Regions from separate parts of the Micromonospora globbae genome, predicted to be linked through region 1. Evidence: riboswitches for the same ligand, from Rfam matches in the RefSeq annotation. Region 1 holds a riboswitch; the other holds the start of a gene.
The links. A riboswitch is a leader RNA that binds a small molecule or an ion and turns the genes downstream of it on or off. The one in region 1 is predicted to bind cyclic di-AMP.

Region 2: another riboswitch for cyclic di-AMP. It lies ahead of OG994_RS00990 (coiled-coil domain-containing protein); the one in region 1 lies ahead of OG994_RS10480 (transglycosylase family protein).

What each region holds. Positions count from the first base shown of each region.
Region 1 is NZ_CP108084.1:2,357,501-2,364,936, reverse strand. Features, by position in the region: gene OG994_RS10495 (FUSC family protein) at 1-673, opposite strand, end outside; gene OG994_RS10490 (N-acetyltransferase) at 775-1,518, opposite strand; gene OG994_RS10485 (hypothetical protein) at 1,687-2,019, opposite strand; cyclic di-AMP (ydaO/yuaA leader) riboswitch at 2,472-2,654, shown strand; gene OG994_RS10480 (transglycosylase family protein) at 2,652-3,266, shown strand; gene OG994_RS10475 (ATP-binding protein) at 3,576-7,436, shown strand, end outside.
Region 2 is NZ_CP108084.1:212,988-220,423, reverse strand. Features, by position in the region: gene OG994_RS01000 (HelD family protein) at 1-1,800, shown strand, start outside; partial or broken gene OG994_RS00995 (cation diffusion facilitator family transporter) at 1,846-1,994, shown strand; cyclic di-AMP (ydaO/yuaA leader) riboswitch at 2,165-2,297, shown strand; gene OG994_RS00990 (coiled-coil domain-containing protein) at 2,302-3,363, shown strand; gene OG994_RS00985 (hypothetical protein) at 3,479-3,994, shown strand; gene OG994_RS00980 (SRPBCC family protein) at 3,999-4,469, opposite strand; gene OG994_RS00975 (PfkB family carbohydrate kinase) at 4,627-5,640, shown strand; gene surE (5'/3'-nucleotidase SurE) at 5,637-6,461, shown strand; gene OG994_RS00965 (STAS domain-containing protein) at 6,642-7,004, opposite strand; gene OG994_RS00960 (hypothetical protein) at 7,356-7,436, shown strand, end outside.

The DNA.
Region 1 (7,436 bases):
GCAGCTCGGCCAGGCGGATCCGGGCCACCGCCTCGGCCGCCTGGTCGTGCCGGGCGTCCCGGTCACGCTGGGCGCTGACCGGACCGGTCAGCGCGGCCGTGGTGGCGTCGAGGAACGCCGCGACGCTGTCGGCCGCCTCGGCGAGCCGCCGCGGATAGGAGACGGGCGTGGCGTCGGGCCAGATCGTCACCTCGGCGGCGGCGAGCAGCGCCACGCTGGCCGTCACGCCCACCAGACGCTGCGGCAGGGTCTCCGGCTGGTACGGCGGGAAGCAGGCGAGGATGTAGAACAGCTGGAAGGCGTTGGCCAGGCCGACGAGGTGGGGCCCGCCCACACCGGCGAACGCCACGGCGAACCCGATGACGAGCATTCCGGCGGCGGCGCCCGCGGTGTTCCCGGCCAGGAGGGTGCCGGCGACGACCAGCACCCAGGCCACCGGCAGTGCCGAGAGCAGGATCCGGGCCCGGTGGCGGGCCGACCCCGGCAGCTGCGCGAACATGCCGGTGGCGACCACACCGAAGAGCCCGTACGTCGCGAGCGTCACGTCACCGGCGCCGTAGCGGCCGATGTAGAAGACGGTCGACGCCACGAGGGTCAGTCGCGCGGCGCGTCGCAGGGCCGCGTACCCCGGGTCAACGTGGCGCAGCCGGGCCAGGAGGCCGCTTCCGAGCACGCCTCGACCCCCGTCGTACGTACCTCGTCCCAGGGGTCATTCTCCACGGTGACCTGCCGGGACGGGTCGCTTCCGGCGCAATCGCCGGTGCGGGGCGCGCGTTACAGCCGGTGCCGGACCCAGACGTTGGGCTCGACGTAGACGGCGTGGTCGTGGGCCACGTCGCAGTGCACCGGCACGAGGGCGCCCGGCACGTGGACCGGGCCGCTCGTGTCGAACGGCAGGCCGGTCCAGCGACGCCAGTCGGCGAGCGTCCCGGAGATCACCATGGACCGGGGCGCGACGCGCTCGATGCGCCCGCCGGCGCGTACGTGCACCCGCAGCCACGGGTCGACGGGCAGGCCGTCCGCGCGGACCTGCGCGGCGTACTCGGTCATCGGCAGGTCTGGCCGGGTGTGCTTGCCGTTCGGCCGCACCGGCGCCACCAGCGTGTCGAAGCCCCGCTTCGCGACCGCCCGCCGCATCGCGTCGAGCATGAGCGCGGACAGTCCGCCGCCACGACGGTCGGGGCGGATGCAGATCTCCAGCGCCGAGACGATGTTCGGTTCCGCGCCGCTGAGCCGGTTGACCGTGGCCCGCTGGATCATCCGGTCCCACCCGCCGTCGGGCAGCTCCGGCTCGGTCCAGCGCAGCGGCACCGCGTACGCCCGGGCGGCCAGGCGGCCCGGCTCGGCCGGGTCGACGGCGGCGAACACGAACTCCGGGTACAGCTCGTGGGCGACGCTGTAGTAGACCGAGCCCATCGGGTCCCAGACCATGAACGGCGGCCAGGCGCCGTCGAAGTCCTCGTCGAGCAGCGGGCCGACGTCCGGGCGCTCCGCCAGGGTCACGATGTCGAGGTCCACGCGGCGCACCCTAGAGGCGCGACCCGTCGGCCCGCAGCCGATATTCGGCCCGCTCCGGGGGCGGCCACGGTGGCCGGCGTCGCTCAGCTCCCGCGTCACCGGTCCACCCGCGGCCGCAGCCCGGAGCGGAACCCACACGTCCTCCCGGCCGTCGGGCCGTCCGCCCCGTCAGGCGGCCGAGGCGCTCGTCGACTCCCGCAGGTGGGCGGTCGCGGCGCGGCGGGCCGCGGGCACGACCGGGGCCGCCGACCAGCCGGTGGGGGCGTCCTGCGCGGGCTCGGCCATGCCGTCGGCCTCGCTCTGGGCGGCCCGCAGCGCGCGCTGGGCGTTGTTCCACGCCGTGCACGGCCACGGCTCACCGGCGCAGAGAAGGTTCCGGCAGCCCCCCTCACCGTCGGGCTCGTGCGCGTCGGCCACCTCCAGCGCGAGCTTCCACAGCAACGGGTCGGTCACCCCGTCCGGTCGTTCTGTCACCGAGTCGGTACGGTCTGTCTCGGGCATGGCGATTCCCCCCTCTGGTTCGTGTGCCGCCCTACCTTCACCACTGTCTCCCCCCGGTAAACCCGGCTGCCGGCGGCCTGAGCTGCCGGGTCTCCGTAGCGGATTCTCACCCACGGTGTCGAGGCATCCCAGCCCCGCGCGTATTCGTGTCGTAGTCGTCACCGCCGTGTCCCCCGTACGGACCACCGATGATCGCGTTGGGTGATCATGTGCGTGCCATCGGTGGCCGTCCGGCATCCCGGGTGTCGGGTGTCGCACGTGGACGGCGGTGTCACCTTCCCGGTACGCCGCGTGGTCGTCCCGGCGCCGACGCGCCACTCATCGCACGGCCTCGCGCGGTCCGCAACTCGAGCGAGGGACGCCACGCGGGGCCCGGTGAAGAACTTCACAGGGGGTGGGCGACCGTCGTGAGAGCCGCCTAGCGTCGGTCGGGTCCGCCATCGTGGACACCGCGACCGGAAACGCCTAATCCTGCCGCCGGTCGTCGGCAATTCGTCACCCGGGCAGGAGCGGGGGACCCACGTTCCTCGGCGTGCGGCGGTGCGCCGCGCGCCTCGGGGTGAAGCCGCCATGGGCGGCCGGGCTCCTCGGCCCGAACCCGACAGCTCACCTCGCCGGCGTGGAGGACACCCATGTCATCTGCGTACAACGCCCGTCACCGTGCCGTGACCGCCCGTCGCGTCGCCCTCGGCACCCTGGCCGCCGGCGCCGTCACCGGCGCCGTCGCCCTCTTCGGCACCGCTTCGCCCGCTCAGGCCGCGGTCAACTGGGACGCCATCGCCCAGTGCGAGTCCGGCGGGAACTGGCACATCAACACCGGCAACGGCTACTACGGCGGGCTCCAGTTCTCCCAGAGCACCTGGGAGGGGTACGGCGGCACCAAGTACGCCGCGCGTGCCGACCTCGCCACCCGCGGCGAGCAGATCGCCGTCGCCGAGAAGGTGCTCGACGGCCAGGGCATCGGCGCGTGGCCGACCTGCGGCAAGAAGGCCGGCTCCACCGCCTCGACGTCCACCGGCAAGTCGTCCACGTCCACCCGGGACAAGGAGCGCGGTTCGACGTCGACGACGCGCACCGCGCCCTCGTCCGGCGGGCACACGTACGTGGTGAAGCCCGGCGACACGCTGTCGGAGATCGCCGAGGCGCACCACGTGGACGGCGGCTGGCGGGCCCTGTACGAGCGGAACGAGCGGGTGGTCGGCGACGACCCGGGTCTCATCCTGCCCGGGCAGCGGCTCGCCCTCTGACGCACCACCGGCGTCCGGGCATCCACCCTTCCGGGGTGGGTGCCCGAACGTGTCGGTGCGGCCGTCACGGACAGTGGTGGCGCGAATCTCCCCGGTCGGTCGGACGCGGTCACCGGCGGGGCTGATGCATCGATCTTTGGAGAAGGCGTACCGTCCGGGTTGGTGAATCTCCACAACTTCCGCCGTTCGCAGTTTGGTCGGTGCGACAGTTCCTTACCGGCCGGTAGCGGCGAAGGTTGTCGGCGGGGACCTCTGCCACCAGGGCGTCCCCGTTCTTCTGTGAACGACGCTCTTTGGGGGGCCAACTCGGTGTTCAGCCGCATCGCCATCGTCAACCGGGGAGAAGCCGCCATGCGGCTGATCCACGCCGTCCGCGAGCTCAACGCCGAGGCCGCAGCCCCGCCCATCGAGACCGTCGCGCTGTACACCGACGCGGAGCCCACGGCCACGTTCGTCCGCGAGGCCGACCACAGCTACTGCCTCGGGCCCGCCTCCGCGCGTCCGTACCTGGACCACGCCGTCCTCGAACGTGCCCTCGTCGAGACGGGCGCGGACGCGGCGTGGGTCGGCTGGGGCTTCGTCGCCGAGGATCCGGCGTTCGCCGAACTCTGCGCGAAGCTGGGGGTCACGTTCATCGGGCCCAGCCCCGAGGCGATGCGCACGCTCGGCGACAAGATCGGCGCAAAGCTGATCGCCGAGGAGGTCGGCGTGCCGGTGGCGCCGTGGAGCCGTGGCGCGGTGGAGAACCTGGCCGCGGCCAAGCGCGCGGCGGCCGAGATCGGCTACCCGCTGATGCTGAAGGCGACCGCCGGCGGCGGCGGACGGGGCATCCGGGTCGTCCGCAGCGACGAGGAGCTCACCGACGCGTACGCGCGCACGAGCCTGGAGGCCCAGCGCGCCTTCGGCAGCGGCGTCGTGTTCCTGGAGCGCCTGGTCACCGGCGCCCGGCACGTCGAGGTGCAGGTCATCGCCGACGGCCAGGGCACGGCGTGGGCGCTCGGCGTCCGCGACTGCTCGGTGCAGCGGCGCAACCAGAAGGTCATCGAGGAGTCGGCGTCGCCGGTGCTCGCCCCCGAGCAGGTCCGCGAGCTGAAGGCGGCGGCCGAGCGGCTCGCGCTGGCTGTGGACTACCGGGGCGCCGGCACCGTCGAGTTCCTGTACCACCCCGGTGAGAAGCTCTTCGCGTTCCTCGAGGTCAACACCCGGTTGCAGGTCGAGCACCCGATCACCGAGGCGACCACGGACTTCGACCTCGTGAAGGCGCAGATCCACGTCGCGGCCGGCGGCCGGCTCGGCGACCGGATCCCCGCCGAGGCCGGGCACGCCGTCGAGGCGCGCCTCAACGCCGAGGACCCCGACCGCGACTTCGCGCCCTCGCCCGGCCGGATCGTCCGGCTGGCCCTGCCCAGCGGCCCCGGCATCCGCGTGGACACCGGCGTCAGCGAGGGCGACGTGATCCCCGCCGACTTCGACTCGATGATCGCCAAGATCATCGCCTACGGCCGGACGCGCGACGAGGCGCTCGGTCGGCTCCGCCGCGCCGTCGCCGAGACCACGGTGATCATCGAGGGCGGCGCCACCAACAAGAGCTTCCTGCTCGAACTGCTCGACCAGCCCGAGGTGATCGACGCGAGCGCGGACACCGGCTGGATCGACCGGGTCCGCGAGCAGGGCCGCCTGGTCTCCACCCGGCACTCCGGCGTCGCGCTGGCCGCGGCGGCCATCGAGGCGTACGAGGACCAGGCCCTCGTCGAGCGGCAGCGCCTGCTCACCACCGCGCACGGCGGGCGTCCCCAGGTGCAGCACGAGAGCGGCCGGCCGATCGATCTCAAGCTCCGTGGCGCCAGCTACCGGGTGACCGTCGCGCAGACCGGGCCGCGCCGCTTCCGCGTCGGCATCGGCACCGCCCCGGCCGTGGACGCCGAGCTGGAGCGTTTCGACGAGCACACCGGCCGGATCGTGGTGAACGGGCAACGGTTCCGGCTGGTCACCGACACCCACGGACCCACCCACCTGGTCGAGGTGGACGGCGTCACGCACCGGGTCAGCCGGGACGAGGGCGGCGTGCTGCGCTCGCCCGCGCCGGCGCTGGTCGTCGCGACGCCGCTGGAGGTGGGCGACGAGGTCGAGGCGGGCGCGCCCGTCCTCGTCCTGGAGAGCATGAAGATGGAGACCGTGCTGCGGGCGCCGTTCGCGGCGCGGCTGCGGGAGTGCCTGGTCTCCGTCGGCAGCCAGGTGGAGACCGGCGCGCCGCTGCTGCGCCTGGAGCCGGTCGGCGATCCCGCGGCGGGCGAGGCCGCGCAGGCCGAGGCCGTCGACCTGGACCTGCCGCCCGAGCCGACCGACCTGTCCGCCGAGGCCCGCGTGGCGCGTGGCATCGCCGACCTGCGCGGGCTGCTGCTCGGCTACGACGTCGACCCCCACGACGAGCGTCGCGCGCTGACCGCCTACCTGGCCGCGCGGGCCGAACTCGGCCGCCGGCCGCTGGAGGAGGAGGTCGGGCTGCTGCAGGTGTTCGCCGACCTGTCCGAGCTCAGCCGCAACCGGCCGCTCGGCGAGGAGACCCGGGCCGACACCCGCGTGCACAGCCCCCGCGAGTACTTCCACGCGTACCTGCAGTGCCTCGACGTCGACCGCGCCGCCCTGCCGGACACGTTCCGCACCCGGCTGGCCCGGGTGCTGGCCCACTACGGCGTCGAGGACTTCGAACGCACCCCGGCCCTGGAAGAGGCCGTGTTCCGGATCTTCCTGGCGCAGCAGCGGGCGTCGGCCGACGTCTCGGTGATCGTCACCTTCCTCCAGACGTGGCTGGCCGAGCCGCTGCCCGGCGACGAGCTGCGCGAGATGGTCGGCCAGGCGCTGGAGCACCTGATCTTCGCCACCCAGCTCCGGTTCCCGGTGGTCGGCGACCTGGCCCGCAGCATCGTGTTCCGCTGGGCGGCGCAGCCGATGCTGCGCCGCAAGCGCGCCGAGGTGTACGCGGCCGTCCGCGGCCACCTGCGCCACCTCGACCGGCACCCGGACGCGCCGGACCGGGCCGAGCGGATCGCGAAGATGGTGTCCTCGCCCGAGCCGCTGGTGCGCCTGCTCGGCCAGCGGATCGGCAAGCCCGGCCGCGACCACGGCCCGATGCTCGAGGTGCTGAGCCGCCGCTACTACGGCAACCGCGGCGTGAGCGGGGCGCGGTGCGTGACGACGGCGGGGCACGCCTTCTTCACGGCCGAGTACGACCGCGACGGTGAGCGGTTCCGGCTGGTCGCCGCGGCCGCGGACTTCACCGAGCTGCCCGCGGTCCTGGCGCAGGTCGCCGCGCTGTCCGGCCCGGGCGCCGTGGCCGACGTGTACCTCACCTGGACCGACCAGCCCGCCCCGGACGCGATGGCCGCGTCGCTGCGCGAGATCCTCGATGACGCCGGGCTGCTGGACGTCGTCTCACGGGTGACGGTGTCGGTGGCCGGGCGCACCGGGACGGAGATGCACCACCACTTCACGTTCCGGCCCGGTACCGGGGAGGACCGGCTCATCCGCGGGCTCCACCCGCTGATCGCCGAGCGCCTGCAACTGCCCCGCCTGCGGAACTTCGACCTGACCCGGCTCCCGTCGGCCGACGAGGAGGTCTACGTCGTCCACTGTGTCGCGCCCGACAATCCGGCCGACGAGCGGCTGGTGGCGATGGCCCAGGTCCGCGACCTGACGCCGCTGCGCGTCGCCGACGGACGGATCCTCGCGCTGCCCGCCGCCGAGGGCGCGCTGGACGCGTGTCTCGACGCCATCCGCAAGGTGCAGGCGCAGCGGCCGGCGAAGAAGCGGCTCGACACCAACCGGATCATCATCTACGTCTGGCCGCCGAGCGAGCTGACCACCGAGGAGCTGAACGCCGTCGCGCAGCGTGTCCTGCCGCGCACGGCCGGCGCGGGCCTGGAGGAGGTCCTGTTCCTGGGCCGCCAGCGCGACCGGGCCACCGGCGAGCTGACCGACATCGCCGTGGAGATCTCCTACCACGCCGGCATGCAGGTGTCGGTCACGGCGCCCACGACCGAGCCGATCCCGCCGCTGGACGACTACCGGCAGAAGGTGCTGGCGGCGCGGCGGCGCGGCACGACGTACCCCTACGAGCTGACCGACATGCTGGCCGGTCCGCGCGGCACCTTCACCGAGTACGACCTGGAC
Region 2 (7,436 bases), 2.1 Mb from region 1:
GTGGACTGGCGGGCCCCGGCCGCCGCCGCCTTCTACCGGGCCACCCCGGCGCAGCCGCTCGGCGTGGTGCGCCGCCGGACCATCCAGTCCAGCGGCGAGCGGGTCGTCCGGATCGAGGACGACCTGCTCGACCCGGCCGCCGCCCCGCCGGACCTGGCAGTGGTCGGCGACGGCGCGCTCCTGGCGACGCTCTCCCGGGCCACGGGGCGGGGCATGCGCGACATCGTGGCCACCATCCAGCGGGAGCAGGACGAGGCCATCCGCTCCCCCGGCTCCGGCGTGACGATCGTCTCCGGCGGGCCGGGCACCGGCAAGACGGCGGTGGCCCTGCACCGGGCCGCGTACCTGCTCTACACCGACCGCAGCCGGTACGCCGGCGGCGGAATCCTCGTGGTCGGGCCCTCCTCCGTCTTCGTGGAGTACATCGCCTCGGTGCTGCCCTCCCTCGGTGAGGAGACCGCCACCCTGCACTCGCTCGGCACGCTCTTCCCGGGCATGAGCGCCACCCGCACCGATCCGCCGGAGGTGGCGGCCGTGAAGGGGTCGCTGCGGATGCGCCGCGTGCTGGAACGCGCGGTCCGGGACGCGGTGCCCGACGGCCCCACCGAGCTGCGCCTGCTCTACCGGGGTGCGCTGCTGCGGCTGGACCGCAAGGAGCTGGACGGGATCCGGGAACGCGCGCTGCCACGGGGCGCCCGCCGCAACGAGGTGCGCCGGGCCGGCTTCGACGGCGTCTTCGCCGCGCTGTGGGCGCAGGCGCGGCGGCTCGACATCGCCCGCCTGCCCGAGCAGCGGGCCTTCGAGGACGAGATCGCCGACCGGCCGGAGTTCCGGGAGTTCCTCAAGGCCTGGTGGCCCCGGCTGCACCCGCGCCACGTGCTGGGCTGGCTGGCCCGACCGGAGCGGCTGCGCCGGTACGCCGGCGGCGTCCTCTCCGGGGCGGAGATCCGGCTGCTGGCCGAGGCGTACCGGAGCCTGGACACCGAGGGGCTGACGGTCGCCGACATCGCCCTCCTGGACGAGCTGGACGCGCTGCTCGGCAAGCCGGTGCAGCCGCGCCGGCCGAGGCGTGACCCGTTCCAGCTCGCCGGCGGGGTGCGGGAGCTGAGCACGCACGCCGACCGGCAGCGCGCCGCGCGGGAGGCGGCCCGGGAGCGCCCGGCGGACTACCGGGAGTACGCGCACGTCGTGGTGGACGAGGCGCAGGACGTCTCGCCGATGCAGTGGCGGATGATCGGCCGGCGCGGCCGGCTGGCGTCCTGGACGGTGGTGGGCGATCCCGCCCAGACGGCCTGGACGGGTGACCCGGCGGAGCTGACCCGCGCCCGGGACCAGGCGCTGGGGCGCCGCCGCCGGCACCACTTCACGCTCACCACCAACTACCGCAACTCGGCGGAGATCTTCGCGGTGGCGGCCGCCGAGATCCGCCGCCTCGACCCGGACCTGCCGCTGCCCACCGCCGTCCGCTCCACCGGCGTCGAGCCGGTCGAGCTGACGGTGCCGGCGGGCGAGCTGGAGACCACCACGGTGGCGGCGGTGACGGGCCTGCTCGCCGAGGTGGAGGGGACGGTCGGGGTGATCACCCCGGTGTCCCGCCGGGACGAGGTGGCCGGCTGGCTGGGCGGCCTCGGCGCGCCCCGCCTCCAGGTGGTGACCAGCCTGGAGGCGAAGGGCATGGAGTACGACGGGGTGGTGCTGGTGGCGCCGGGCGAGATCCGCGCCGATGCCGGCGTCCGGACGCTCTACGTGGCGCTGTCCCGGGCGACCCAGCGGCTCACCACGATCGAGCCGACCGCCTGAGGCGAACGTCGGACGGGCCGGGTCGCGCCTTCTCCGACAACTGCCCTGGAGGTGCCGGGCGACCTGCTCGGCGTGATCGCCGTGGCGGCGCTCATCGCGGCGACCGGCTGGTGGTGGGCCGACCCGGTGGTGGCGTGGCGATCGGCGTTCTCATCCTCCCCCGCACCTGGCGCCTCGGCCGCACCGCGCGGCGCCGGGCGCCTGCGGCGCCATGGAGTGGTGACGAGCACACGCCCGTCTAGCCCGCTTTTGCGCCATTTTTCCGTGTCTGGGTAGACACACAGAGTCACATCTGCTGCATCAACCACACTGGCCCCGGTAGGCTCGGTCCCGGCCTCCGCCAGGCGGCGCCCACCGGCGCCGGCGGCGGCCGTCGCCTAATCGCCGCGACGCGGCGAGCCGGGGAACCATGTTCGTGGGGTGCATCCGCGCCAGCGGTAGGGATCTTCCGTCCCGAACCCGTCAGCTAACCCGGTCGGCGGCTGACGGAAGGACATGTGCATGCCAGTAGTGGCACCCGTACGACGACATGCCGCCCGGATGGCGGCCCTGATCGCCGCGACGCTCGCCCTCGGCGTCGCGATCGCCCCCGGCACCGCCGAGGCCGCCCCGGTGGCCCGCGCCGCCGCCCCCGGTCAGGACCCGGAAGGTGGCACCCCCTCCCTGCGGGCGCAGCTCGACGCGGCCAGCAAGGGCTGGCTCGACGCCAAGGCCGCCCTCGCCCGCTCCGTCAAACGGCAGCAGGAGCTCACGGCGCAGCTCAAGACGACCGAGGCGGAACTCGCCCAGCGCAGCGGCAAGGTCGGTGAGATCGCCGGGGTCGCGTACCGCACCGGCCGCCTCGGGCCCGTGTCGGCGCTGCTCAACAGCAACACCCCGGAGGGTTTCCTGGACCGCGCGGCGGCTCTCGAGGCCGTCGCCGCCAACGAGGACCGCGCCCTGCGCGACCTCATGGAGACCCGCGACCAGATGACCCGCACCCGGGCGGCGCTCGACGGCGAGATCCGCGAGGAACGCAAGCAGGTCGCCGTGATGGCCAAGCGCAAGGAACAGGCCGAACGCGCGCTCGAGGTGGCCAACGCCAAGGCCGCGCGCACCACCGACAGCTCCAACCGCGGCACCTCCACGGCGAACGCCGCACCGGCCCCGCGCAACTCCGACGGCTCCTGGCCGAAGGAGTCGTGCAGCGTCAACGACCCCACCCCCGCGAACGGGTGCATCACCCCGCGCATGCTGCACGCGCTCAACCAGGCCAAGGCCGCCGGCTTCACCCGCTACGTCTCCTGCTACCGCAGCGGCGGCTCCGGCGAGCATCCCAAGGGCCGGGCCTGCGACTTCGCCGCACAGAAGAACGGCTTCGGCGGCGACGCCACCGGCGGCGACAAGACGTACGGCAACAACCTGTCGGCGTACTTCATCCGCAACTCCGACCGGCTCGCCGTGCTCTACGTGATCTGGTACCGCCAGATCTGGCTGCCCAGCAGCGGATGGAAGTCGTACAGCGGGGCGGGCGGGGACCCCTCCAGCGACCACACCAACCACGTGCACCTGTCGGTGTACTGACCGCGGCGGGTGGCCCGTCCCCGTGCCGGGCCACCCGCACTACGTCCCGGAGCGTAGGAGCGGTGTCGTTCCTCGCCGGACGCCCGGGCGGGCCGGCGCGGGCAGCATCGCGGACATGACCCGGACACCGCGCACCGCCCGCAAGGCCCTGCTCACCCTGCACCTCGTCACCTCGCTGGGGTGGCTCGGCGCCGACCTGGTGCTGCTGACCCTCGGCGTCGCCGTGCTGCGCGGCGCCGACCCCGACGTCGTCTACCCGGTCGCCGCGCTGGTCGGCACGGCGCTGTTCGCCCCGCTCAGCGTCGTGGTGTGGGTCGTCGGTGTGCTCAGCGCCCTGCTGACGCCGTGGGGACTGCTCCGGCACCGCTGGGTGCTCGTCAAGCTGCTGATCACCACGGTGATGGTGCTGCTGGTGCTGTTCCTGCTCACGCCGAACCTGCGCGCCGCCGGCGAACTCGGCGCCGCCCTGCCGCCCGGCGACCGGGCCGACCTGGTGATCGCGCCCACCGTGTCGACCAGCCTCATGGTCGTCGCGACAGTGCTCTCCACGTACAAGCCGTGGGGGCGGCTGCGGCGGGCCACGCCCCCGCCGCGCCGGCGCGCCACGGTGACCGGGCGCACCGGCGGCTGACCGCTCAGGCCGCCGGGGTCGGGCCGCCCGCCTCGCGGTCGAGCGCCGCGCCGAGCCGCGTCGCCAGCGCGAGGTGGGCGGCGCGGGCCTGCCGGAAGGCGTACGGGAACAGCGGCGCCGGCGCCGCGAGGGTGATCTCCACGTCGATCCGCACCAGGCCACCCGGCTCGGTGTGCAGGCGGGTGTGGTTGCGCACCGTGGTGGCGGGCCACTGCCGGGCCACCGTCACGATCTCGTCGTCCCCGCTCGTCAGGACGTCGGCCTGGTAGGTGACCGGGAACCGCAGCGGCCCGGCCGCGAGCCGGTCGGTGACGGCGTAGCTGGCCAGCGCGCCCGGCCGGGGCGGCACCCGGCGGACCCGGACGATCAGCGGATGCAACTCGCCCTGCCGCGTGAGGTCACCGAGCAGCGCCATGGCGTCGGCGAGCGCGCACCGCGCCTGGACGGTGTAACTGAACGAATCCCGCCTGAGCACCCCGTCTCCCGCCGACGTCGCTCGGCCGATCCTCACCCACGGCGGCGGGGCTGGCAACAACGCGGGGAGCGCGGCGCGGATGCCGCGCCTTCGGATACCGGTCGCATGACGGTCACCAGGCGGGGAACTGCGACGTCACGGGCCGACGGAGGGGCGCATGGACGGTACGGCGGGCGAGCGCGCGGGCACGGGCACGAACGGGCACGTCATGGTCTTCGCGCCCACTCCCCTGCTGACGGTGACCGTGGACCAGCCGGCCGGCCAGCCGGAGATCCACCTGCACCCGGGCGGGCAGGGGGTCTGGCAGGCCCGGATGATCATGTCGCTGGGCGGCGAGGTGGTGCTCTGCACGGCCCTCGGCGGCGAGATCGGCCAGGTGCTGGAGCCCCTGCTGGTGAGCGAGGGGGTGGACCTCAAGGTGGTCGTGCGCGACTCGGGCAGCGGCGGGTACGTGCACGACCGGCGCGGCGGCACCCGGCGGGAGATCGTCGACGTGCCCGGCCAGCCGCTCGGCCGGCACGAGCTGGACGAGCTCTACAACCTGGCGCTCGGGGAGGGCCTGCGGGCCGCCGTCAGCGTGCTGAGCGGCCCCAACGACCCCACGCTCGTCCCGCCGGAGCTGTACCGGCGGTTCGCCGCCGACCTGGGCGCCAACGGCGGGCGGGTCGTGGTCGACCTGTCCGGCGAGCACCTCACCGCCGTGCTGGACAGCGGGGTCTTCTTCCTTAAAGTGAGCCACGAGGAGCTGATCCGGGACGGCCGCTCCGCCGGCGACGACGAGGACCAGCTCGCCCGCGCCATGTACGACCTGCACGCCGCCGGGGCCGAGAGCGTCGTGGTCAGCCGGGCCGACCGGCCGGCGCTGGCGCTGGTCGACGGCGAGGTGTTCGAGGTGGAGATGCCGCGCCTCCAGGCGGCCGACCCGCGGGGCGCGGGCGACTCGATGACCGCCGGGGTGGCCGCCGTGGTGGCCGGCGGGGGCGACCTGCGCACGGCCATCCGTACGGGCGCGGCCGCGGGAGCCCTGAACGTCACCCGGCACGGGCTCGGCACCGGACGGCTCGACTCGATCAGCGGCCTCGTCGACCGGGTGCGGCTGGTCCCGGCCGTCGCCCGGCCGCAGGAGCGCACCACCCCGGACGAACTGGCCGACCGGGCGGCCGAGCGATGACGCTGCGGGTGCTCGTCACCAACGACGACGGGATCGGCGCGCCCGGCATCCTGGCGCTGGCGCGGGAGGCCGTGGAGCGCGGCCTGGACGTCGTGGTCGCCGCCCCGCTCGAGGAGGCGAGCGGCATGAGCGCCGCGATGACCGCGGTGGAGCAGGAGGGACACGTCGTCGTCCGCGACCACCCGCTGGTCGAGCTGCCGGGCGTCCCCGCGTACGGGGTCGGCGGCTCGCCGGGCTTCATCGCGCTCATCGCGATGCACGGCGCGTTCGGGCCGCCGCCGTCGGCCGTGCTGTCCGGCGTCAACCGGGGCGCCAACGCGGGGCGCGCCGTCCTGCACTCCGGCACCGTCGGCGCCGCCTTCACGGCCGCCGCGAACGGCTGCCGGGCGATGGCCGTCTCGCTCGACGTCCTGTCCGCAGGGGAGGCCACCGCGGCGAGCGGCGGCGCCGCCGTGACCGCCGCCGCGCGGGTACGCGACACCGACCGGCACTGGTCGACCGCCGCCCGGGTCGCCCTCGACCTGCTGCCCCGGCTCACCGCCGCCCCGGTGGAGAGCGTGCTCAACGTCAACGCGCCCGACCTGCCGCACGAACGGCTGCGCGGGGTACGCCGGGCCTCGCTCGCCACCTTCGGCCAGGTGCAGATGACGGTGGCCGAGGCCGGGCACGGCTTCGTCCGTACCTCCCTGGAGGAGCCCGGCCAGGCGGCGCAGGCCGGCACGGACGTGGCGCTGCTCGCCCAGGGGTACGCCTCGGTGACGGCCATCCGGGCGGTCACCGAGGTCACCGACGTGGACCTGTCCGACCTGGACGGGCGCTGACCACGCCCGAGCGGCGGCGCCGTGAAGTGCCGGCCCGGGGCGCTGTCCCGGCCGTCCCATGACGGCGGGCGTGAGGCGGGCGTCAGACGGCGGCGGGCGTCAGACGAGAGCGCGGGCGTGAGGCGGGCGTCCCGCGGCGGCGCGGCCTTCAGACGGGAGCGCGGGCGTCAGTGGCGCGGGTCAGGCGCCCGGGAGCACCTCGGGCTGCGCGGTGCCCGCGTAGTAGGGCTCCGGTGCGCCGAAGAGCCCGAGCAGGCCGGTCACCCAGAGCTGCCGGTGCACGAACCGGCTGGGCTCGGTGACCACCAGCTTGACGCCGCTGACCTCGGCGGTCTGGAAGCCGGCGACCATCGCGCTGATACCGACGGAGTCGATGAACGTGACCAGTCGCATGTTGAGCTCGATGCGGGTCGGGCGGCCCTTGGCCAGGACCTCGGCGATCGCCTCGCGCACCTCGTAGGCGGTGTCGACATCGATCTCGCCCCGCGGGGCGATCTCCACCACACCACCGGACAGAACCGACTTCACGATCGACAGGCTCACGCGAGCACCTCCACCCGCCCGTCCCCCGGGCGCCTCGTCAGTACGCGGGCCGCGACCGAGCGTATTCCTCCGACGGCCTCGGTCGCCACCCCGGGGGATGAGCAATTCGCGGATCAGGGCACGACTCGTCACCCTTGTCCGGACTCTTCTGTTCGTCACTTCGTTCACCGGTTCGCCAGGACCGGCGGTCGCGGACCCAGAGTAACCGGTGGCGGCCAGGGGGGTCGAAACGGCGCGTCCCGGGCGCGTCCACCACGCCCCGGAACGGGACGATCCGGGCAGCACGCCCGGGCCGGAGGTTGCCCGGGCTGCCTAGCATCGGCCGGGAGCCCACGACGGAGAGGACGATCAATGATCAAGAAACTCGCCGGGCTGGCCGGTGTCACCGCGCTGCTCGCCCTCGTACTGGCCTGCGGCTTCGGCGGCGGGGAC